DNA from 4 places in the Vibrio gangliei genome. Region 4 is predicted to be linked to each of the others. Evidence: predicted binding sites of a transcription regulator. Region 4 holds the regulator's gene; each other region holds the start of a gene.
What was found. The regulator MetJ, encoded in region 4, represses methionine synthesis genes. The targets are predictions, from matches to a motif close to TTAGACNTNTANANGTCTAA.

Region 1 (6,129 bases), 1.3 Mb from region 4:
AAAAGGAACTATTTTTTCTCTCATAGCTTTATAATTATAGGGGTTTAAACCGTTAGCCAAGGAGTTTTCATGTCGAAACAAGTTGCTGTAATCTTAGCCGGATGCGGCGTTTTTGATGGTTCGGAAATTAACGAAGTGGTGTTGACCTTGTTAGCACTGGAGCAACAAGGGGTTCAGTATCAATGTTTTGCCCCTGATATTGAGCAAACTCATGTACTTAACCATTTGTCAGGTGATGAGCAACAACAAACAAGGAATGTGTTGCAAGAAGCGGCGCGTATTGTACGTGGTAATGTGAAAGATATTGCGGAATTAGACGTTAACCAATTTGACGGGCTAATTATGACCGGTGGTTTTGGGGTGGCAAAAAACCTTTCTTCATTTGCGTTTAAAGGGGCGGAGTTAGATGTGCTGCCGTGCGTAAGTAAAACCATGAAAGCGTTTTACGGGGCAGGGAAAATCGGCGGTTACATGTGTATTGCGCCTGTTCTCTTACCAAAAGTGTTTGAAGGGGTGAAGTGTACCATTGGGCATGACGCCGATGTGGCCGGTGCCATTACGTCTATGGGCGGAGAACATATTGAAGCTAAAGTCGATCAGGTAGTGTTTGATGACAAATATAAGGTGGTCACCACTCCGGCTTATATGCTGGCTGAAAATATCATCCAAGCGAAATCAGGCATTGATAAGTTAGTTGCTAAGGTATGTGAAGCAATATAAACAGCTTCTATTGCCGTACTTTGATTCAACAAAACCCGACTTATGTTGGGTTTTGTTTTTTAGGAAAGTGAATCGGATCAGTAATCCAAGATTTTGGCGTGAGCATTTGCTAGAATATGCGCCTCTTTTCTTTGTCAATTTATGTGTCATGCTCATGTATTCCTACTTACTTAATGTTATTCCGCCGATGCTACTTGGTGCGCAATTTGTTTTATTAATGGTGTTGTTAAAAGGCGAGATTTGTCCGGGGCAGCGAGGCCGTATTCATAAACAATTGCCAGTGATTGCGTTGTTATGGTTAGCTATCAGCCCTTTATATTGGAAACTAGCGCTTATTGGAGTGTTGATCTTAGCGTTCTTTTCACAAGTTAAAGTGAGTAAAACCCGTGATTCAGGCCCAACCTGGTTGCTTAAAATAGCACTAGGTATAGCTGCCGCATTCAATATTTTCTTTATCCTTGGTAGTGAGCGACCGCAGGCATTATTCATTTTATTTAGCATTTTGTTCTTAGGGGCAGGACTCAGCCATATTTTGCTGACCTTTGCTCGTACTCGCTTACAAGCATTTCATCGTTTACTGCCTGTTGCTGGCATTATAGGCGCGATGCTGATCAGCCTTGCGGTGTTGTGGCAGACTCAACATTACAGCTTAAATTATTTGCATCAAATCGTGTGGTGGTTGGTGGCGTGTTTTGCTTTGATTTTATTGGGCATGGTTGGTTCTACTTGGCATATTTTCACTCAGCAAACCATCACTAAATGGAAGCCGGCCATGGGCTTTAGCTTTACCATTGTTGCCATGGTAGGCTTTGCGTCTCTTTTATTTTAGTCGCTAGTTGGGTAAGAACTTTTTACCCTTCATCACAGAAATTCACGGAAACTCGTTCTACTCTTATTAAAGGATTTCTTGGAAAGGAGTAGATGGATGGATTTAAGTAATATCAAACGTTGGGATAGCGTCATCTTACTCGGTATCGTCAACGAAAAGCTCAGACTGGAATGCGACAGCTTTGATGAACTCGTCACCATGTATGAAATGGATGTCGAAGATCTGGTCGGTAAACTGGATGTGCTTGGTTATCAATATGATCCGTTGACCAATCAGTTCAAGGCAAGGTGAGTTAACGGGGCTCGGAAGCTCGTTACTCGTGACTCGAAAAGATCCAGTCTCTAGCAACGAGAAGTGAAACGCTCTAGCAACGAGCCACGGTTATACTATCTTTATCCCTTCTAAATGACTTTGGCACTGCTGCTTGGCGGTGCTAAAGAACGCTTGTAAATAACGCTTATCTTTTTCTGCGTGCCTTGTTGCTGCAAATAGTCGTCGCCATAAGCCTTTTCCTAACGGTTTACTGGTAATTAATCCTTGGCGTGAAAACTCACTGATGGCCCAGTTGGGCAGGGCTGCAACGCCTAATCCGGCTGACACCATTTGTACCAGCATCAAGGTATTATCTGCTTGTTTCCACTTGGCTGGTTCAATGCCGGCGGGTTGTAAGAAGTGTTTCACCACATCTAAACGTTGCTTTTGCACCGGGTAAGACAACATGGTCTGTGTGGCCAAATCTTGTGGCTCTATACATTCTTTTTCAGCTAATGGGTGATTGGTCGCGGTGATTAAACGCATTTCAAAATCAAAGAGGGGTTCATAATGAACTTCAGAGCGAGGCTGAATATCCGACGTAATCACTAAATCTAGCTCACCGCCAACCAGTGCGGGAAGTGGTTCAAAGCCAAAGCCTGATGAGAAGTCGAGGGTCACGCTCGGCCAAGCGATTTGGTATTCCTTGAGCGCAGGCATTAACCATTGAAAGCATGAGTGACATTCGATTGCCATGTGCAAACGTCCATTCACATCTTCTTTTAAGCTCGCAATGTCATTTTCGGCTCTAGCAATTTTAGGCAATATATCATCGGCTAAACGAAGTAAGATTTCACCTTCTTGTGTGAACTTAATTGGGCGAGTTTTTCGTAAAAACAGCTTGCCACCAATGCGAGACTCAAGCTCTTTTAACTGGTGTGATAATGCCGATTGAGTGAGATGCAATGATGTGGCGGTCGCCGTCAGTGACCCCGTATCACGTAATACGCTCATTGTCCTTAAATGCTTTATCTCTATCATTATTCACCCTCATGATGAAAAATTTTCCTTTAGATTTCTTCATAAACTACGCCTGAAAATCCATTTTGTAAACGTCTAGACGTCTATTTTTAATGGTTAACTTTATTTGATTGAAATAATTTCATAATCAATGTGAATGAATAGACATTGCTAGTGTTGAATCAAGGCGTGATTATTTAGCCATCCAGAAGGATATAACTGAATTTTAATTAAGGTAGGGATGGTATGACACAACAGGCTAAAACAACGACTCATATTCTTGGTTATCCTCGCATTGGTGAGAAACGTGAATTGAAGTTTGCGCAAGAAAAATATTGGAAAGGGGAAATATCACAAAATAAACTGAAGCAAGTCGGTTCACAATTACGCCACAGGCATTGGAATGATCAAGCCGTAAGTGGGCTTAGCTATGTTACGGCGGGTGACTTTGCTTGGTATGACCATGTGCTTACCACCAGTTTGTTAGTGGGTCATGTTCCAGCCCGTCATTCTAATGGTGGTTTTCCAGATTTAGATACCTTGTTTAAAGTCGCTCGCGGTCAGTCAGTAAATGATCCGACATTAGATTGTGGTTGTAGAAACCCAGCTGAAAATAGCGACGCTGCTGCATCGGACATGACCAAATGGTTTAACACTAACTATCACTATATCGTGCCAGAGTTTAGCCAAGATGATCGTTTTCAAGTGAGCTGGCCGCAGTTATTTGATGAAGTAAGCCAAGCGCTACAAGCGGGACACAATGTAAAACCTGTCTTACTTGGGCCTCTAAGTTACTTATATCTAGGCAAAGAAGTAAACCCTGAAGAAGTTGATAATGGATTTGATCGTTTATCATTACTCGCACGTTTACTGCCTGCTTACCAGGCGATTTTAGGTAAGTTAGCGGCTTTAGGGGTAGAGTGGGTTCAAATTGATGAGCCGATTTTAAGCCTAGAGTTAGAAGATAAATGGGCAAATGCGTTTAAATTGGCCTATCAAATTCTAGCCGGTGATGTGAAATTACTGCTGACCACTTATTTTGACTCGGTCGAAGATAATCTTGCCAAAATCGTTGAATTACCAGTCGATGGTTTACATATTGATTTATCCGCAGCGGCGGAACAATTACAGGTTGTAAACCAAGCTGTACCACAAGATTGGGTGTTGTCACTTGGAGTGATTAATGGCCGTAATGTTTGGCGTGCCGATCTACAATCATGGCTTGAAAAGTTGCAGCCAATTAAAGTACAGCGTGGTGATAAGTTATGGATCGCCAGTTCTTGTTCATTGCTGCATAGCCCAATGGATCTTGAGCTTGAAACAGAATTAAGCCAAGAGGTAAAAAGCTGGTTTGCGTTTGCCAAACAAAAACTCAACGAAGTCAGTTTGCTGGGCGCAGCGTTAGACGGCAATGGACATGCGATCGAAGCTTGCCAAAGTTATAGCCAACCAATTAAAGCGCGTTTGAGTGCTACGCATGTGAATAAACCGAGTGTACAAGCTCGTTTGCAATCTTTCACCACTGATTTAGCCGAGCGCATCGCGCCTTTTATTGAGCGGGCTCACCATCAAGCCGAAGTGTTAGGGTTACCACTGCTGCCCACAACAACAATTGGCTCCTTCCCTCAGACAGCCGATATTCGTCAGCAACGCAGTGCTTATCGCAGTGGCCAACTGAGTGAGGCCGATTATGTGCAAGCATTAAGAGAACACATTCAAGATGCGATTCAACGCCAAGAAGCGCTCGATCTTGATGTGTTAGTCCATGGGGAAGCTGAACGAAATGACATGGTGGAGTATTTCGCGGAAAACTTAGCAGGCTTTCAAGTCACCCGCTTTGGCTGGGTGCAAAGTTATGGCTCTCGTTGTGTTAAACCAGCGATTGTCGTGGCAGATATTGAGCGTGAAAAGCCAATTACAGTCGATTGGTCTGTGTATGCACAATCATTAACATCAAAACAAATGAAAGGCATGTTAACTGGGCCAATCACGATTTTATGTTGGACATTCCCTCGTGAAGATATTTCACGTCAACAAATCGCTCAGCAATTGGCGTTTGCCTTACGTGATGAAGTCGATGACCTACAAAAAGCGGGCATTAATATTATTCAAATTGATGAACCTGCTATTCGTGAAGGTTTGCCATTGAAGAAACGAGATCATCAAGCTTATTTAGACTGGGCGGTGCAAGCGTTTAAAGTATCGGCAGCCATTGCCAAGCCTGAAACTCAAATTCATACTCATATGTGTTACAGCGAGTTCAATGAGATCATTGATTCAGTAGCCGCACTGGATGCGGATGTGATCACGATTGAAACCTCACGTTCAAATATGGAATTACTCAAAGCATTTGAAGAGTTTGACTACCCGAATGAAATAGGGCCTGGCGTGTATGATATTCATTCTCCGAATATTCCAACACAAGAATGGATAACGGGTTTACTCGAAACGGCTGCGAAGAAAATTCCAACCGAGCGATTGTGGGTGAACCCAGATTGTGGCTTAAAAACGCGTAGTTGGGCAGAAACAGAAGCCTCATTACATAACATGGTGGAAGCGGCGAAAGCATTGAGAAAGCAATATCAGGAGTAAATCGCTGAACGAAAGCCAGATTCTACTCTGGCTTTTTTGTTATCTGTAATGTCGGTTATTTGGTAATACAGATAACATTAAAGTAGGCGTTTGGGCTTTGTTTGCGGGCGGCAATGTGGTTTTGAATTCGGGTCACGGTTTCAGAGCGGTTTAGCCAAAACTGAGATTTAACCGCATACTTCATCATAAAATTCATATTAGACAAGATGATGTTGTATTCCTGCTCATTGGCAATTCGACTTTTCGCCGCCTGACAGACTGCCTTGGCTTGACGGTAAGTAAAGCTTCCAAGGTTTCTATCGTTATAACGAGTGATTTTCCCTTGGTATTGATCATCATAGGTTGGTAACAGGGCAGTATAAGCACCTAGAGAGTAGACGGGTGTCATGGTCGGATATATTAACTCGCTCTCTTCTTGAGTTTGTTGCTCTTCTTCAGCGGGTAGTGCGATTGAGGTCGGTTCCTTTTCCGGGGTGTAAGACTTTATCAATGCATCGCTATAATTCATCTTTTTTACTAAGGTGAGCACGTATTTAGCGTCATCGAGTGTCAGCGGCCCGACCATCATCCGATAGCCATGATTGTAGGGTTGATTGGCAACGGGGAAGGTGATTTTGTTTTGCATATCGCCTTTAAGATCGACATAAAGACGAAAACTATTGGCGTAAAGGTATTGCACAAAGTAAGCGGTTGAGGAATTAATGTTGGCATTATCT
Region 2 (6,129 bases), 700 kb from region 4:
AACTTGTCATCAATTCCGCATGCCATTCGTGGTCGTGCGCGCGATTTCAGATGTAGCGGATAAAGAATCACCAATGAGTTTTGAAGAATTTTTACCACTAGCGGCTAAGCATTCTTCAGAGATGGTGATCAACATGCTCACACGCATGAAGTAATCGATAATGAAATGAGCCATGTATTTTTGCATGGCTCAATCAAGGATTTTGATATTGTTCAATAGCCGAAAAATTGGATTGCTATCCTATTTATTCCTCATCATTAGTACTTCAACTTTTGCTACGGAAACCGAGCCTCATGTCGCTCAGCGCATCATTACGCTTTCACCTCATGCGACCGAATTAGCCTTCTCTGCAGGTCTTGGAGAGCATATTGTTGGGGTCAGCCAAGCTAGTGATTACCCACCAGCCGCTAAAGATATTGAGCAAGTCGCGACCTATCAAGGTATCAAACTAGAACGTATACTCGCCCTTCAACCAGACCTAGTGATTGCTTGGCGCTCTAATGCTTATGCCAGGGAATTAGAAAAACTACAGCAATTTGGCATTCCGGTGTATTACTCAAGCATTGATAGTCTTGATGATATCGCTACCAACATAAAGCAGTTAAGCCAGTATGCTGAAGATCCTTCTATTGGCTTAAACAATGCTAAACAATTTCAGCAGCAACTCGACTCACTACGCCAACACTATCACACTAGATCTAAAGTTCGTTATTTCTATCAACTCAGTGATAGCCCCATGATGTCTTTCAGTTCACCGCATTGGCCGAGTGACGTATTTTCTGTTTGCGGTGGTGACAACATTGTTACCAATCAAAACGTGCCTTATCCACAAATCAGTCCTGAACAAGTCATTGTATTAAAACCACAAGTGATTTTTACTTCGCAACAACAAGCGAATATGAGCAGATGGCAACAGTGGCCACAAATTCCTGCTGTGGAGCACCACTTTATTTGGTCACTTAACCCTGATTGGATTTCACGACCCACGATGCGTAGCCTCAAAGCCATTAAGCAAGTGTGTCGGTTTTTAGACAAGGCTCGTTTGAAGTAAAAACCGACAAAATAACCATTTGGAATAAATGGGGTTTACCAGTAAAATCGACGCCAATTTTGACTAGATTGATTTTACCACTCTCTTTTACTTTGGCTTTTTATCTAACCCATGCATATGTCATTACTGTATTTTTTTGATCTATTCGGCACAGCCATTTTTGCAATATCTGGCGTATTACTGGCCGGCCGTCTCAAAATGGATCCTTTTGGCATGGTCGTACTCGCCAGTGTGACAGCCATTGGTGGAGGATCAATCCGAGATATGATGCTAGGTTCCACTCCGGTTTTTTGGATCATTGATAATAACTACTTATGGGTCATTTTTATTACCTGTCTATTTACGTTATTACTCGTACGTCAACCTAAACAACTCCCTTGGTATATTTTGCCTGTTTGTGATGCGATTGGATTAGCCGTCTTTGTCGGGATTGGGGTCGAGAAAACCTTATTACTGCAAGATTCAATGATGATAGCCGTCATCATGGGCGTGTTAACGGGCTGCGGTGGCGGTATTATTCGCGATATCCTCGCTCGAGAAATTCCCATGGTATTAAGAAGTGAAATCTATGCTACTGCTTGTATTGCCGGAGGGATTGTTCATACCTTAGCTTTATATTTTGGTTTAGCGACACAACCCAGCTTTTTATTGGGCGTTGCAACCACGTTAAGCATACGTTTAGCAGCCATTCGTTGGCACTTATCGTTACCAACCCTTTCAATGAAGCACTAACTGTTCTCTATTAACTGTTCTTTATTGTCGGCCCTTTGCCTATTAAAAAAGGAGCCCGCGACGGCTCCTTTAAATAAAACGCTTTAATCATCTTTCGTGAAATTATCGACAGAAAAATGCTCCAAATCGTAAGGCGTCTGTTGGTAAACGCAATAATTTAGCCAGTTTGCAAACAATAGGTGCCCATGACTACGCCAACTCGCAATAGGGGCATTATCTGGATTATCGTTCGGATAATAATTCACTGGTATAGCCGGATCTAATCCTTCACCCAAATCACGTACATATTCATTATGTAGCGTGTTGGCATCATACTCAGGATGTCCTGTCACAAACACATGACGCTTATCTTTCGTTGCCGCCAAATACACACCCGCATCGTCGGATACCGCTAAAATATCCATATCGGTATGTTCGGAAAGGAACTCAGCCGTAAAGTCTGCATATCGTGAATGCGGGGCTAAAAAGTTATCATCAAAGCCACGCACGACAGGGTGAAACTCGTGTACCACTTTATGGTGATAAACCCCTGATAGCTTTTCATCACGCGTTTGTTTTGGTAAATCATAAAGAAGCTTGAGCCCCGCTTGCGCTGCCCAGCAAACATACAGGGTCGATGTCACATGATCTTTTGCCCAAGTCATTACGGTTTGTAAGTGTTCCCAATACACCACATCTTCAAACTGCACTAAACCCAGTGGCGCCCCAGTAATAATAAGGCCATCGAAGTTTCGGTCTTTTACCATATCAAATTGACGATAAAAGTTATTGAGATGCTCTGTCGGGGTATTTTTACTTGGTCTATCGTCGATTCGAAGCAATTCGATATCCACTTGTAATGGACTATTAGACAACAAGCGTAAGAACTGAGTTTCCGTCTCAATTTTTTTCGGCATGAGATTCAAAATCAGCACTTTCAAAGGACGAATCATTTGAGTCGTCGCTCGAGACTCCGACATAATGAAAATACGTTCCTGTCGTAAAATATCGGATGCCGGTAACTGATCGGGGATCTTGATTGGCATTGCACTCTCTCCATAAGCAATCTAGACGTCTAAACACCCATGAGTATATCAATACCATAATGAATGTCGAGTAGCAGATTGCATATATAAAGTAACTTATAACCAAGCAGAAACGTGTGACTTTCGACAGGGATTAGTCTACTTAGCTATATCAATAAGTTTAGAGCAAAAAAAAGCAGCGCACGAATGCACTGCTTATTCAATAATTCGGAAAGTAAGCTTACTTGACCACGGTAAGTGTCGGACGGCCTTTCGGTTTATTAGGCGATTCAGAATCTGTTGATTCAGACTGCCCTTCTCCTTCCAAATCAGACGACTCAGCCGATACCGCTTCAATGTTAGACGAGGTATCTACACTCGATAAAGATGTGCTGGATTCTTCTTCTATACCTTGCTCAAAATCAGCTTCATAGGCTTCTTCTGGTTCAAACATAGTTCCGGCACCATTTTCACGAGCATAAATAGCCTGAACGGCATACATAGGCACAATCACTGAGTGTGGACGACCACTAAAACGAGCATTGAACATAATGGCATCATTGCTGATTTCCAAGTTACCGACAGCACGAGGTGCAACATTTAAGATAATTTGTCCATCTTGCACAAACTCAAGCGGTACTCGTACACCCGGTAGGGTCGCTTCAACCACAAGATGTGGTGTCAAATCGTTATCCACTAACCATTCGTAAAACGCACGAACCAAATAAGGTCGTCTTGGTGTCATTTTGTTCATATCCATGTTTAGCGAACCAAACGCATTTCTCGTTCAGCTTCAGTTAAAGAAGCCAAGAATGAATCACGCTCGAATACACGGCTCATGTAAACTTTGAGCTCTTTAGAACCTGGGCCAGAAAGCTCAATACCTAATGCAGGTAAACGCCATAGCAATGGTGCTAAGTAGCAATCAATCAGGCTGAATTCTTCGCTCATGAAGTGCTCATATTCAGCAAAAACAGGCGCAAGAGTCAGTAAGTCGTTACGCAACTTATTGCGTGCCGCTTCCGCTTCTTCTGCAGAACCTTTCATGATTTTTTCAGCTTGTGAGTACCAATTACGCTCAATACGGTACATCATTAAACGGCTATTACCACGAGCAACAGGATAAACCGGCATCAAAGGTGGATGCGGGAAACGCTCATCAAGGTATTCCATGATGATGTTAGAGTTATAAAGTGCCAGTTCACGATCAACTAATGTTGGAACCGACTTGTAAGGGTTCAGTTCAATTAAGTCCGATGGTAGGTTGTTTTCGTCAACTAATTCGACCTCAACACTTACACCTTTTTCGGCTAGAACAATACGAACCTGATGGCTATACATATCTGAAGCACTTGAAAATAGAGTCATCACAGAACGTTTATTGGCAGCTACAGCCATTGAGAAGCCCTCCAGCACACTTAAAATAAAAAGAATGGAGGCGACAAGCCCCCATTACATAAAAATTAGCAAGGAATTTTAGCACAATTGTTCACATTCAGGGTAATTTTTATTCTTACGACTTTATAAGCTTAGCTCTAAAAGCCATAAAAGTTGAAAACCGCCCTAATCAATGCACATCACGCCAGTATTCTTTCTTAAGCAATACCACAATAATAGTAAAGATCACTAAGAAGCCTATGACCCACCAACCTAAGGCATGACGCTCTAACTTAACGGGATCGCCAGAGTACTCAAGGAAGTTCACTAGATCACGTACCGTATTGTCGTACTCTTCTGTGGTTAACTCGCCCATTTTTGACACTTTAGTGCCGACCACGATTTTATGCTCTTCACCATCAATGACTTGGGTTTCAAACACGGGTTCAGGGATCCCTTGCAAACCTTCCAATACGTGCGGCATGCCCACATTTGGGAAAGTTATATTGTTTACTCCAAATGGACGAGATGGATCAGAATAAAACGAACGCAAGTAGGTATACAACCAATCCACACCGCGTACACGAGCCACTAATGTGAGATCAGGTGGAGGCGTTCCGAACCACTTACCCGCATCATCGGCTGGAATGGCGTTTGTCATCAAATCACCAATTTTGGCGTTAGGATCAAACACCAGATTTTCCATCATCAGATCTTCTGGAATACCAATATCGTTAGCAACACGCTGGTAACGTTGATATTGCGTTGAATGACAACCAGCACAGTAATTCATAAATACTTGTGCCCCACGCTGCAACGAGGCTTGATCGGTTAAGTCGTTGTTCGCTTTATCTAAATGAACATTACCTCCCGCTGCCATTACAGACAGAGGTAACATCAGGCTAAAAAGTCCTACAATCCACTTTTTCATTTGAATGTGACCCTCTCTGGTAATGGTTTGGTTGCCTCGTTTTTGCTGTAGAAGAACAACAATACGAAGAACATGAAATATCCTAAGCTAAAGATTTGCGACAACAAGGTGTATAACGGTGTTGCAGGCAAAGTACCTAAGATGCCAAGACCAATGAAGCACACAACAAACTGACAAATATTTAATAGGTGCCATTTGCTACGGTAACGGTATGAACGTACTTTACAGCGATCAAACCACGGTAGTAGGAATAAGAACAGAATCGATGCTCCCATTGCCGCTACGCCGAGTAACTTATCAGGCACCGCACGCAAAATTGCGTAGAAAGGTGTGAAATACCAAACCGGAGCAATGTGTTCAGGTGTCTTCAATGGGTTCGCAGCCTCAAAGTTAGGCGGCTCAAGGAAGTAACCTCCCATTTCTGGGTTAAAGAACAACACATAACTAAAGAAGAACAAGAATCCAGCCACACCGACCAAATCTTTTACCGTGCCGTAAGGATGGAAAGGAATCGAATCTTGAATATTGTATTTAGTCGTAAATTGTTTGTGGAATTTAAACTGAGTTTTATGCTCACCCTTATCATCTGGTGCTTTCGGGATCTTAGTATCAATACCATCAGGGTTGTTTGAACCAACTTCGTGTAGCGCCAAGACATGCAATACTACTAATAGTAATAATACGATTGGTAATGCAATAACGTGTAGTGCAAAGAAACGGTTTAATGTGGCACCTGAGATAACGTAGTCACCACGGATCCATAAGGTTAGGTCATCACCGATTACAGGAATGGCACCAAATAAAGAGATGATTACCTGCGCGCCCCAATAAGACATTTGTCCCCATGGAAGCAAGTAACCCATGAAGGCTTCAGCCATCAAGACCAAGAAGATCAACATGCCGAAGATCCAAAGCAGCTCACGCGGTTTTTGATATGAACCATAGATTAAGCCACGGAACATGTGTAAATACACTACAACGAAGAAAGCAGAAGCGCCAGTCGAGTGCATATAGCGTAACAACCAGCCGTATTC
Region 3 (6,129 bases), on a different replicon from region 4:
CTCCTTGCGTAAATCATCCACCTGGCGTAACTCTTGCTTGGCTTCATCAAAATTACCGGCCTCTAAACTGCTTTCGACGCTATCAAGCGTAACGGTGAGTTTGTTAAAGCCTTCTAAGTACACGCCTTGCTTTTCTGGTGGATAAGAACCTTGCTTGGCGTTATTCACTAACTCTTTAAGTTTGACCACAGGCTCTTTCATTTCGTCAATTGTTTGAGCTTCAGCGGCCTGTTTAAATTCCAACTTCATCTCTTTCATGGTGGCTTTAAGATCAGAGCCTGCCGCATACACATTGGCAGTAACCAATAAGGCAATCAGGGGAATGATTTTTTTCATAGCAAAACGTACCTGTCTGTTAAGTGATAATCGCAGTGTAACCAAGGCGATTAAGAAGCCAAAATAGAACTTGTATTGAGTTGTTACAAGAAACTAGTGCTGCTTTACCGCTATTCGCCTCAAAATATGAGGCAAATAACCACTCCATTCAACTCACAAAATGAAGCGAATAGCCTTACTTATCACCTCACTAACTAACACCTTAATCCAGCTCTTTGTGAAATAAGATCTTACCATCACTTTGTGACTCATCTTGTTCATCGCCGATTATTTGATAACCACTCGATATCAACAAGCGCAGCATATTGGGATAACGGTTCATGGATTTCACTTGAATGCTGGTATAGCCGGATTGCTTAGCCCACGCTTCTTGATATAGACGCAATGCAGTGGCGATACCTTGTTGGCGATATTGTGGCAGCACGCCGCCCAGCCAACTGTAAAATTCGCGCTCATTGAGCTGATAACCCAATTTATAGCCGGCTAATGCTCCATCCACTTTGGCGATAAGAATCAAGTGAGGAAGATCAGATAAACGCTGAGTCAGTTTTTGCTGCGTGTTTCTACCATCAAACTCAGGCATTTGAGTATCGATGGCTAAGACATCATTAATGCTGCCAATTTCAATTTTCATGCATGCCTTCTTTTACTCTTGCGGATGAACGCCCGACGCCATAGAGCAATGGCGACAAATAAGGTGAATTCGAGCAAGGCTAAAAGCAGTAAGCCACAGCAGAGCCCAACCACGATGGCACTGACATTAAGCACCACTTGATAATCATAATTAGCCCAAACTTGAGCGCGAATTTCGTCAATTGGAGAGGTCAAGACATGGACATAAGGACTATAAAATGTTTGGTGAAAAGATTGCTGAGCATTCACTAACTGTTGATTGCGCGCAACCAAAACCTCAATGCTTTGTCCACCTGATACCATAACGGGGTCATTTTTTTGGGCATAGTGCGCAATCAGTTTATCTAAATCGCCATGAAAGTATTTATCAGCATCATCTTGAAATTGAGCGACGTTGCGAGACGATTCCGCCACACGTGCATCCAAATTATGCCCATATTGCTCGACAAAGCTAGGTACTTGGACACCAATTAACAACCCGATTAACAAAATGCTCAGTTTTAAATAGTCGCCCAACTTGGTTATTAACATCATCATGTCTGTTATCCACCTAATTCAATCAAACACCATTTAGTGCAAGCAGCATAATATGCTGCGGCCCAACTGGCCCACCGTGATACAAATTTTGGGTATCTTCAAAACCACTTTTTAAATAGCACTGATAGGCAGCCGTATTACGACAATTAACAGTGAGGTATGCACTTACTTTGTATGTATCTCCTGAAGATAGATAGTTTTCAGATAAATAGCTTGGCAAAGTAAGCAAAGCCTTTTTCGCGATACCTTGACCTTGAAAACTCTGATCGATTAATAAGGACCGAATACCAATAGATTGAGGTGGGCAAAAATCATAATGCTGCCCAAAGTCGGTATCGAGAATAAAAAAGCCTACCACTTGCTCATCGAACATAATCAAATGCGGATGCTCATGCGCTTGTAAACGGGTAATCACTTGAGCAACATTATCAATGATAAACTCGCTTTGCTCAGGCTTTACTGATAACTGCGCGACTTGCTCTGAGTAATGCTGCTGATACTGTTCAATGCTAACCATAACGTCCTAGTTTATGTTGATATCCCACATCCAAGTTAACTAAGCAAAACTGATTCGTCTATCGCTGGCTTGCCAATTTAAGAGTTTATTAGTCAGATTAAGAGCTTCTAGGCAGATTGAAATCAGCCCATAGTTAATAAAAGTGGACAATAAAAAACACTAAAAAACAAAACGGGCACCTTAAAATAAGGTACCCGTGGTTATATGAACCGTTAGATAAATGACTTGATGAGCTCAAGCAAAACGCTTAAAACGCTGGCTCAATCGTGCCATTAAACGTTTTATCGATAAAATCTGTCACCGCTGGTGAATGGTAGATAGCCGCAATCTTTTTATAGGTTTCGTTATCTTTATCTTGAGCTCGCGCGGCGATCACCATCACTGCTAATTTCGCATCTTTAGGCTCAAGAAAGATACCTTGTTTTTTCGGATCTAGGCCAGATGACATCACGTAATTCATCGTGATCACAGAAGCCGCTGCATCACTTAATGTACGTGGTAATTGCGCAGCGTCCATTTCAATAAATTGCAGATTTTTTGGGTTATCGATGACATCAAAAACGGTCACTTTATCACCTAAACCCGGCTTTAACTTAATCACACCCGCCTCTTCAAGAAGAAGTAGTCCACGTCCACCATTGGTTGGATCGTTTGGGATAGTGATAGTTGACCCATCAGGAATATCAGCAACAGATTGATATTTATCCGAATAAATACCCATGCGCATTAAGATTGAACGGCCAATAGAAACCAACTGCTTGTCATGATTAGCGTTGTAGTTGTCTAAGAAAGGTTGATGCTGATAACTATTAAGATCAATGGTGCCATCAGCCAACGCCGCATTCGGTGTGATGTAATCCGAAAAAGTCACCACTTCAATATGCAAACCTTGCTTGGCCGCCTCATCTGCGACCGCTTCTACCACTTGTGCGTGTGGCCCTGCTGTTGCCCCAATTTTAATCACTGCATCTTCTTTATCATTACAAGCGGTTAAGCCTAGTAACAGAGGCAAAGCGAAAAGTAACTTAATGATCATATTGCTTGTTTTCTTAATAAATTTCTTCTTAATACACGGTTTCATAATATCCCTCTTATAAATTAGCCGTATAGACATCTATAAAAGACAATACAGGGAAATTGACAATAAAGATAATCACTTAAAATTCGGTGTCTATAACTGTTGGTTATAAAAGAGTGAGTTATAAAAGAATCGGCTGTAAAAACATCAAACATATACCTCTAAGGAAGAATACAGCCCGCAGGTATCATGATATAAATTAACCGTATTAAATAAATGGATTTAGGGATAACAAGCTCATGAAACCCACCCGAACTCAAGCGATGCAACAAATTATCGATGAAGCAAAAGCGACTTTTCCACTTTATGAACAAGACACCTTTGTATGCGGAACAGAAGGGAACTGTATTGGTTGCCCAAAGAAATTAATGGAATTAGTCGATTCCGAATTATCGTACTGGGAAAGTGCGTTGAAACGAGGAGTCACACCTCAATTTGATGAAATCCGCCGCTTCGGGAAGCTATGTAAAAATGTAAAACGTGGCTTAATTCGTAATAAAATCCTATAAACATTCTCTTCTATTTACCGCCATCCATTCCATCCTCTCGACTTGTAATTTATCTGTAGTGTTCTAATGTTTATATAGTAAAAAAGCATATATGAAGTTGACGAGAGAGCGAATTTTCTTCATTTTTACACTAATGCAAACAAAATCCAGCCATAAAAATACATTGAACTCTAAATAAATGGCATGAAAAATGTAAAAATTCATGCCAAATTGGATTCTTATTTTTGTGACAAAGATCAATATATAGGCGTATAGCGAACACAATGAAGTGATCCAGATCACACACAAATAATACCCGCACTTTATTCATGTGTTTTAACGAAATGGGATGTGAAAACATGAATAGGTCAATCTAATTAATAGGTTTATGCAATTAATAGCAAAACATTAATTATGAAATCACCAAGGAAAGGAGAAACAATGTTTACTCGAACTAGCCTAAAAAAACTCGCCACACTGTCATGTGTCGCTGCCAGTATTGGGTTTTCAAGCTTCGCTAGCGCCGATACTTGGCGATATGCCCATGAAGAATATGAAAATGATGTGCAAGATGTATATGCACAGCAATTCAAAAAGTACATCGAAGATAATTCAGATCATACCCTTCAAGTATACCGTTTCGGTGAGCTAGGTGAATCTGATGACATTATGGAGCAAACCCAGAACGGTATCTTACAATTCGTGAACCAATCACCGGGTTTTACTGGCTCACTGATTCCAGAGGCACAAATTTTCTTTATTCCTTATCTGATGCCAACTGATATCCAAGATGTGATTAAGTTTTTCGACACCAGTAAAGCCATTAATGAGGATTTTCCTAAGCTCTACGCACAACAAGGTTTAGAGCTTCTGAAAATGTACCCTGAAGGTGAAATGGTACTGACGACTGATGAACCAGTGACCTCGCCAGAAGAATTAAAAGGTAAGAAAATTCGTGTCATGACCAACCCACTGTTGTCTTCAACCTATGAAGCTTTTGGGGCAACACCAACACCATTACCGTGGGGGGAAGTCTATGGCGCCCTACAAACCAATATGATCCAAGGTCAAGAAAACCCGATTTTCTGGATTGAATCTGGTCATTTATATGAAGTATCACCGAACCTTATCTTCACTCACCATGGTTGGTTTACTACCGCTTCAATGGCCAACAAGAAATTCTACGATGGTTTGCCAGATGAAGATAAAGAGCTGATCCATAAAGCGGCTGATTATGCTTACGATGCCACCATTAAGCACATTACTGGCTTGGCCGAAAAATCGCTGGAAAAAATCCAAGCAAGCAGCGACAAAGTGACGGTCACTCGCTTAACGGATGAGCAAATAGCGAAATTTAAAGCGAAAGCGCCTCAAGTGGAGAAAACCTTCATTGAAATGACTGGCGACAGTGGTAAAGCCTTACTCGACCAATTTAAGGCTGACTTAAAAGCTTCACAAAAATAATCAATGTAGGACTGAGGCACGCTTATCCAACTGATTGAATGTGTAGCAACGCTTGCCCCAGCAGTTTAAGTATTAAGCACTTAAATATTAGGAACTTAAATACTAGCTTGTTGGGGCTACTGAGCCATTTGCCAGCGATTCAACCAATGGGATACACGGTGCCCTTTATTGAGGGAAGCTCCCATGCCCAACTCCGATAGATTAGACTATCATTCAGAACTCCCCGGTGTACTAGGCACCATCGATAACTTTTTCAGTAAAGTAGAAGCCATTATGCTCGCAACAGGCGTGTTATTAATGGCTTTAAATACCTGTATCAATGTGGTAGCTCGTTTTGTCTTTGGTGAAGGCTTGTTCTTTGCTGGCGAAATCAACCGTATTCTTATCATTCTTATCACCTTTGCCGGTATTGGATTTGCCGCACGTCTTGGCCGTCATATTCGCATGTCTGCCTTTTTCGATATGCTGCCGGCTAAAGGGAGAAAGTGGGTAATGATTGTTGTCTCCATCATCACCGCTCTTATCATGCTCGCGTTAGCTTATTTTTCTTTCCAATACATCACTTCAGTGTATGAACGTGGCCGAATTTTACCCGCGTTAGGCTTCGAAATTTGGTGGATTTATATCTGGGTACCGCTCGGATTTGCTATTACCGCACTGCAATACTTTCTGACGGCCTATAAAAACCTCATCAGTGATGACGTTTACCTCTCCAGTGGTGTTGTCGATGGCTACACCGATCACGAACACGATATCTAAAAGGCATTGATTTATGGCTATGACTTTAATGCTGATCATGCTGGTGCTACTGCTGATCGGTTTTCCTATGATGATCCCGTTAACTGCCGCCGCACTAACTGGGTTTTACATGATGTTTGGCGGCATGAGTCAAATGGATACCTTTATCCAACAAGTATTAGGTGGGATTCGCCCGTCTTCACTCATTGCCGTGCCAATGTTTATCCTCGCCGCCGATATTATGACGCGTGGACAATCAGCAAACCGCTTAATCAATATGGTGATGACTTTTATCGGCCACATCAAAGGTGGGCTGGCAATCAGTACCGCCACCTCCT
Region 4 (6,129 bases):
TCAAACTCATTTGGACGTCTATATGTCTACAGAATGTATTGAATGGGATCGAATGTCAATCCCATAAACATGAATTTTCTTCATGATTTTATCGAGCAAGTATTAAATACAACAATGCCACGACTTAAAGTAAGGCGTGGCATTGAATATTTGCGTCTTTAAGAGTTTAGATAAGGTTAGATAAACGGTTGAGATCCGATTGCAACGCGCCCGCCGTCACAGCACGACCGGCACCCGGGCCCTTAATCACAAGCGGGTTATCTTTGTACCACTTGCTCTCAATCGCAAACACGTTATCGCACGGCAATAAGTTGGCTAACGCATGCTCCGGAGAAAGCGCCTCAACGCCAACGGTAGCTTTACCATCACGCGATAAACGGGCGATATAACGCAGCACTTTACCTTGCTTTTGCGCTTTCGCTAAGCGTTCTGATAAGAGCTGATTCAGCACATGTCCTTGCTCGAAGAAATCATCGGTAGATAAATCTTTTAGCTCATCAGGCACTAGAGATTCCACCTTAACGCTTTCAGGTTCAATTTCTAAACCCGATTCACGGGCGACAATAACCAATTTACGCATGACATCTGAGCCATCAAGGTCTGAGCGAGGATCCGGCTCAGTTAACCCCTGTTGCCAGGCTAAATCGACTAAATCGGTAAAAGGAATGCTGCCATCAAACTGCTGGAACAACCAAGACAACGTACCAGAGAAGATACCCGATACCGCTGTGATTTGATCGCCACTATTGCGTAAATCTCGAATGGCGTAGTTAACCGGTAAACCTGCACCAACGGTGGCGTTATATAGCCAATGACGACCTGTTTTTTCAAACGCATTGACCACGCGCTGATAATCTTCGGTTGAGGCCGAACCAGCAACTTTATTGGCACAGATTAAATGCATACCATGTTCTGCGATTTGCTCATATTGCGCCGCAAGATCCGAACTTGCTGTCACATCCATCACCACCACTTCATGATAATCGGTTTGATGAGCTAAAGTTTCCAGCCAAGTTTTGCCATCATTCTCAATCGCTTCATCAGCAAAACGCGTTAACGCTTGTTCAGGGTCGATACCGTTTAAATCTAGCCAATAGGTTTGACTGTCCACAACCGCAACAAGGTCGAAACTCATACCGCGACGTTTTTCTAATTCAGCTTTTTGCTCGGCAAACAATTCCAGCCAACTGGAACCGATATTGCCTTTACCGCATAGAGCAATCGCAATGCGTTTCTGAGCTTGAAATAACTGGGTATGAATGCCAACCACCAGTTTAGCCACATCGGTTTTGCGTAAAATTGCGACCAAACTTAAGCCAGATTCTGATTCCGACATAAATTCAACAGGGGCATTTTTCAGCTGCTGATAAAAACCGTAGCAATGGTTCGGGTTAATGGTTACACCTGCGCCCACAGCCGCCACCATAGAGTAGCCTTCAAGCAGTTTGATTTCAGCGCCAACCGCGGTGTCTTGTAAATAGGTTAATGCCCCTGCGGCAATTTCCGCCGTATAAGCCAGAGATACACTGCCTTGATCGGGTTGAGATAGGGTCGCCAAAGGCTGTAATTGCGCACGAGTTAATGAACGCATTAATTCGGCTTCTAAACGAGAGAAATCATGTCCGGCGCCAAAGTTCACTTGAATCAGTAACACTTCGTCTAATGAAGTGATGATCTTGGCACCACGGCCCGATGCCAACACGCGCTCAATGCGAGTCGAACCTGATTCAGGCTGATAGCTACAACGTAGGCTTAAATCCATCGCACTTTGTGCCACAGGTTGTAAGGTACGACTATGCAGAACTGGCGCGGCTAAACGAGCCAATTCGCTCGCTTCATCCAAACGCAATAACGGCAGTAAACAGGCATCACTCACTTTACGTGGGTCCGCACTATACACGCCCGCCACATCACTCCAAATAGTGACTCGTATGGCTTCTGATAAGGCGCCAATCACAGTGGCAGAATAATCGGAGCCATTGCGGCCTAAAAGTACCGTTTCACCCGCTTCATTGCGAGCCATGAAACCGGTAATTACGACCCGGCGTTTACCATGTTGAGCAAGAATATCTTTCAATAAAGGCAGCGAACGACCGCGATCGACTTCTGGCTGCGCGCCACGCTCTGCACGTAAGAAATCACGAGAGTCGACTTGCGCTGCTTCCATATCAAGATGACATAACAATGTAGCTAAAACACGAGATGACCACACTTCACCATGGCCAAGAATGCTGGCTCGTTTCACGTCATTGATGGGACCAGTAATATCCCCTAGCGCCGTGAACTCTTTATTCAGTAATTCCAGTAAAGGCGCGGCTTTTTCTTCCGGTAATAGTTCTTCAACTAACCCAATTTGGAATTGACGCAATTGCTGCAAAATTTCATGAGCAATTCGGCCATCTTTTTCTAATGCATTAATCCAATCGATCAAACGGTTGGTGGTACTGCCTGCCGCGGAAACCACGATCAAATCCGCTGGCGCTGAATATTCTTTTAATATGTTGGCGACTCGTTTGTAGCACTCTGGATTGGCCAAACTACTACCACCAAACTTGTGTAACTGACGAGCAGATGTCATTTACGCTACCTCTTGTGCTTTTTTGAAAGCTTGCTCTAAATCAGCAATTAAATCCTGACTGTCTTCTAATCCCACAGACACACGTAGCAACAGTGGAGAAATTCCCGCTTCTGCTTGCGCTTCATCTGACATAGCTCGGTGGGTCATCGACGCAGGATGACACACTAAACTTTCCACTCCCCCTAGCGATTCCGCTAAAGAGAATAATTGTAACTGACCCACAAAGGTCTTGAGCTGTTCCATGCTGCCATTAATTTCAAAACTGAGCATAGAACCAAACCCACTCTGCTGAGCCTTAGCAATATCATGCCCAGGATGCTGCGGCAGGCTTGGGTGATAAATCGTTCCCACCAATGGCTGGTCTTGTAAGTATGCTAATAAATCTTGTGAACTTTCTTCATGCACTCGCATACGGGCCGCAAGCGTACGTAGACCACGCAAGGTCATATAGCTATCAAACGGCGTCCCAGTTGCACCAATACAATTGCCCCACCAGGCCAGTGTTTCGGCATGTTCGGCTTGTTTGGCGATGATCACGCCACCGATCACATCAGAATGCCCATTGATGTATTTAGTGGTGGAATGCACCACAAAATCAGCGCCCAACGTTAATGGTTTTTGATACACAGGTGTCAAGAAAGTGTTATCCACCGCGACTAATGCGCCCACTTGCTTAGCTTTTGCACAAGCTGCAGCAATATCCACCACTCTCACCAAAGGGTTTGACGGTGTTTCTAATAAAATCAGTTTCGGTTTTTTCGCGATCGCGGCATCAAATTCCGCTTGATTCGATTGATCGACAAACTGAACTTTAAAATCGCCTTTTTGCGCACGAGTATTAAATAAACGGTAGGTACCGCCATAACAATCATGCGGGGCAACAATCAGATCCTCTGGGCCAATAAACGCCGACACCCATAAATTCAGTGCCGAAGTACCACAGTTGGTAATCACCGCTCCGGCACCTTGCTCTAGTTCTGAAAGCGCTTGCTCTAATAAGCCACGGTTGGGGTTGCCCGAACGGGTATAATCGTATTTTGGCACTTCACCAAAAGCAGGAAAGCCGTAATTAGTCGAAAGGTAAATCGGCGGAACGACGGCATTAAATTGGCTATCAGACTCAATTCCAGTACGAACGGCGACAGTGGCGGGCTTTCTTGAACTCATTGGCGTATTCCTTTCCTTTGCGTGCACAATCTTTGTATACAGACACTATACTCAAATACTTTCAAAGCGCTATTTAGACGGGCGTAATTTATCAAAATTATTGCAATCAATAATGGAGCTAATCGCGCTTATTCATATATGAGCGAACATTGCTGTACTTTATCTCTCACCACAAAAGACGTCAAGACCTCTAGCCATCTAAATGTCTTTACTTTTGGCGGTAAATGCACCTAAAATTAGCGCCGTGACTTATTTATAAATAATCAGAACGAAGGTGCGTGATGGCAGATTGGAACGGTGACTACATAAGCCCGTATGCAGAACATGGAAAAAAAAGCGAACAAGTGAAAAAAATCACAGTATCGATTCCATTAAAAGTGCTTAAAATATTGACCGATGAACGCACTCGCCGTCAGGTGAATAACTTACGTCACGCCACCAATAGCGAACTGCTATGTGAAGCCTTCTTACATGCTTATACAGGTCAACCATTACCAACCGATGAAGATTTGCGTAAAGACCGCCCTGATGATCTTCCTGCCGAAGTAAAACGTTTGATGACAGAAATGGGCATTGAATTTGAGAATTTTGATGATTAACAGCGTGCCTCGGGATACTCGTGGCTCGTTTCTCGAATATCTTTTCTCGCTGTAATGCCTCACTATAAAAAAGCCAGAACGAATCAACGTTCTGGCTTTTGCTTTTTCGAATCACGAGAAACGAAATTCGAGTTCCGTTATCGCTGATACTCTTCCGGCAACTCAATACGCGCCACACCCGATTCAACCGCAGCGCGAGCGACAGCGCCAGCCACTTCAGATAACAAACGTGGATCCATTGGTTTTGGAATGATGTAGTCAGGGCCAAACTCTAGCTTATCGACACCCGCCGCTTTTAACACGTCTGCAGGCACGTCTTGTTTGGCTAATTGACGGATCGCTTCGACGGCAGCCAGCTTCATTTCATCATTGATTTCGCTCGCACGTACGTCTAATGCACCACGGAAAATGAATGGGAAACAAATCACGTTGTTCACTTGGTTTGGATAATCACTGCGGCCAGTACCCATGATCAAATCGTTACGTACTTTGGCAGCAATTTCAGGTTTAATTTCCGGGTCTGGGTTTGAACAAGCAAACACCACAGGTTTATCTGCCATTAACGCTAATGCTTCTGGTGGCAATAAGTTTGGACCCGATACACCGAGGAATAAGTCAGCCCCTTTGATCACATCTTCTAAGGTGCGCATATCGGTGTTGTTAGCAAATAATTGCTTATATTCATTTAGGTCATCACGACGAGTGTGGATCACGCCTTTACGATCTAGCATGTAGATTTTTTCACGCAATGCGCCACATTTGATCAATAGCTCCATACAAGCCACCGCCGCTGCGCCCGCACCTAAACACACGATTTTACAGTCTTCCAGTTTCTTACCTTGCAACTCAATCGCATTCAACATACCTGCTGCCGTTACAATCGCGGTACCGTGTTGGTCATCATGGAATACGGGTACATCACAACGCTCAACCAATTGACGCTCAATTTCAAAACAATCCGGCGCTTTAATATCTTCTAGGTTAATGCCACCAAAAGTATCGGCAATATTGGCAACGGTATCGATAAACTCATCAATGGTGCGGTGTTTTACTTGGATATCAATCGAATCAAGGTTAGCAAAGCGTTTGAACAATAATGCTTTACCTTCCATAACAGGCTTAGACGCCAATGGCCCTAAATTGCCAAGACCAAGAATCGCGGTACCGTTTGAAATCACCGCAACCGTATTACCTTTAGCGGTATATTTATAAGCGTTATCAGGATTCAGCGCGATTTCACGAACCGGCTCAGCCACACCTGGGCTATACGCTAAAGCAAGATCTTCTGCGGTATCGGCAGGTTTGGTAAGTGAGATGGCAATTTTACCCGCTGTTGGTTGAGCGTGGTAATCAAGTGCTCTTTGGCGAAAATCATTTTGCTGCTGATCATCTGACATAATGATGTAATCCTAAAATACGAGGGGAACAAGAAATCGTAATATTAAAGGATAGAAGATTAACTTGGTAGCGCAGGTGTTAAATTTTAGATAAGAAAAAAGGGACGCCTAAGCATCCCTTTCCAATTCGGTCTAACACTAAAAAATAGTGGCAGATTATTTTTTGCTGCTTAGAGTACCAAAACGCTTGTTGAAGCGATCAACACGGCCGCCTGTATCTACGATACGTTGCTTACCAGTGTAGAACGGGTGACATTTGTCACATACATCTAGGTGGATTGTGTCTTTGTCTAGCGTAGTGTTGAACTCGAAAGAGTTACCGCAAGAACAAGTAGCGTTTACAGCTTTGTATTCTGGGTGGATACCAGTTTTCATAGGACAAACCTTT

Region 1: the regulator MetJ is predicted to act here: its motif matches at 2,910-2,929, upstream of metE (5-methyltetrahydropteroyltriglutamate--homocysteine S-methyltransferase).
Region 2: the regulator MetJ is predicted to act here: its motif matches at 2,822-2,841, upstream of metA (homoserine O-acetyltransferase MetA).
Region 3: the regulator MetJ is predicted to act here: its motif matches at 3,122-3,141, upstream of Vgang_RS12200 (MetQ/NlpA family ABC transporter substrate-binding protein).

Annotation. Positions count from the first base shown of each region.
Region 1 covers NZ_AP021869.1:1,126,887-1,133,015, forward strand. The annotation lists gene elbB (isoprenoid biosynthesis glyoxalase ElbB) at 70-720, shown strand; gene Vgang_RS05125 (hypothetical protein) at 875-1,549, shown strand; gene Vgang_RS05130 (DUF4250 domain-containing protein) at 1,646-1,840, shown strand; gene metR (HTH-type transcriptional regulator MetR) at 1,931-2,842, opposite strand; gene metE (5-methyltetrahydropteroyltriglutamate--homocysteine S-methyltransferase) at 3,068-5,413, shown strand; gene Vgang_RS05145 (hypothetical protein) at 5,469-6,129, opposite strand, start outside.
Region 2 covers NZ_AP021869.1:514,003-520,131, reverse strand. The annotation lists gene mtnN (5'-methylthioadenosine/S-adenosylhomocysteine nucleosidase) at 1-154, shown strand, start outside; gene btuF (vitamin B12 ABC transporter substrate-binding protein BtuF) at 209-1,051, shown strand; gene Vgang_RS02375 (TRIC cation channel family protein) at 1,163-1,783, shown strand; gene metA (homoserine O-acetyltransferase MetA) at 1,867-2,808, opposite strand; gene sspB (ClpXP protease specificity-enhancing factor) at 3,029-3,547, opposite strand; gene sspA (stringent starvation protein SspA) at 3,550-4,185, opposite strand; gene Vgang_RS02355 (cytochrome c1) at 4,355-5,095, opposite strand; gene Vgang_RS02350 (cytochrome b) at 5,092-6,129, opposite strand, start outside.
Region 3 covers NZ_AP021870.1:38,782-44,910, reverse strand. The annotation lists gene Vgang_RS12220 (cytochrome b562) at 1-336, opposite strand, end outside; gene Vgang_RS12215 (GNAT family N-acetyltransferase) at 539-970, opposite strand; gene Vgang_RS12210 (DUF2937 family protein) at 967-1,506, opposite strand; gene Vgang_RS12205 (GNAT family N-acetyltransferase) at 1,529-2,023, opposite strand; gene Vgang_RS12200 (MetQ/NlpA family ABC transporter substrate-binding protein) at 2,271-3,059, opposite strand; gene Vgang_RS12195 (hypothetical protein) at 3,341-3,610, shown strand; gene Vgang_RS12190 (TRAP transporter substrate-binding protein) at 4,031-5,053, shown strand; gene Vgang_RS12185 (TRAP transporter small permease) at 5,237-5,812, shown strand; gene Vgang_RS12180 (TRAP transporter large permease) at 5,826-6,129, shown strand, end outside.
Region 4 covers NZ_AP021869.1:2,406,980-2,413,108, forward strand. The annotation lists gene Vgang_RS11150 (bifunctional aspartate kinase/homoserine dehydrogenase II) at 167-2,578, opposite strand; gene Vgang_RS11155 (O-succinylhomoserine (thiol)-lyase) at 2,579-3,745, opposite strand; gene metJ (met regulon transcriptional regulator MetJ) at 4,027-4,344, shown strand; gene Vgang_RS11165 (malic enzyme-like NAD(P)-binding protein) at 4,482-5,741, opposite strand; gene rpmE (50S ribosomal protein L31) at 5,898-6,116, opposite strand.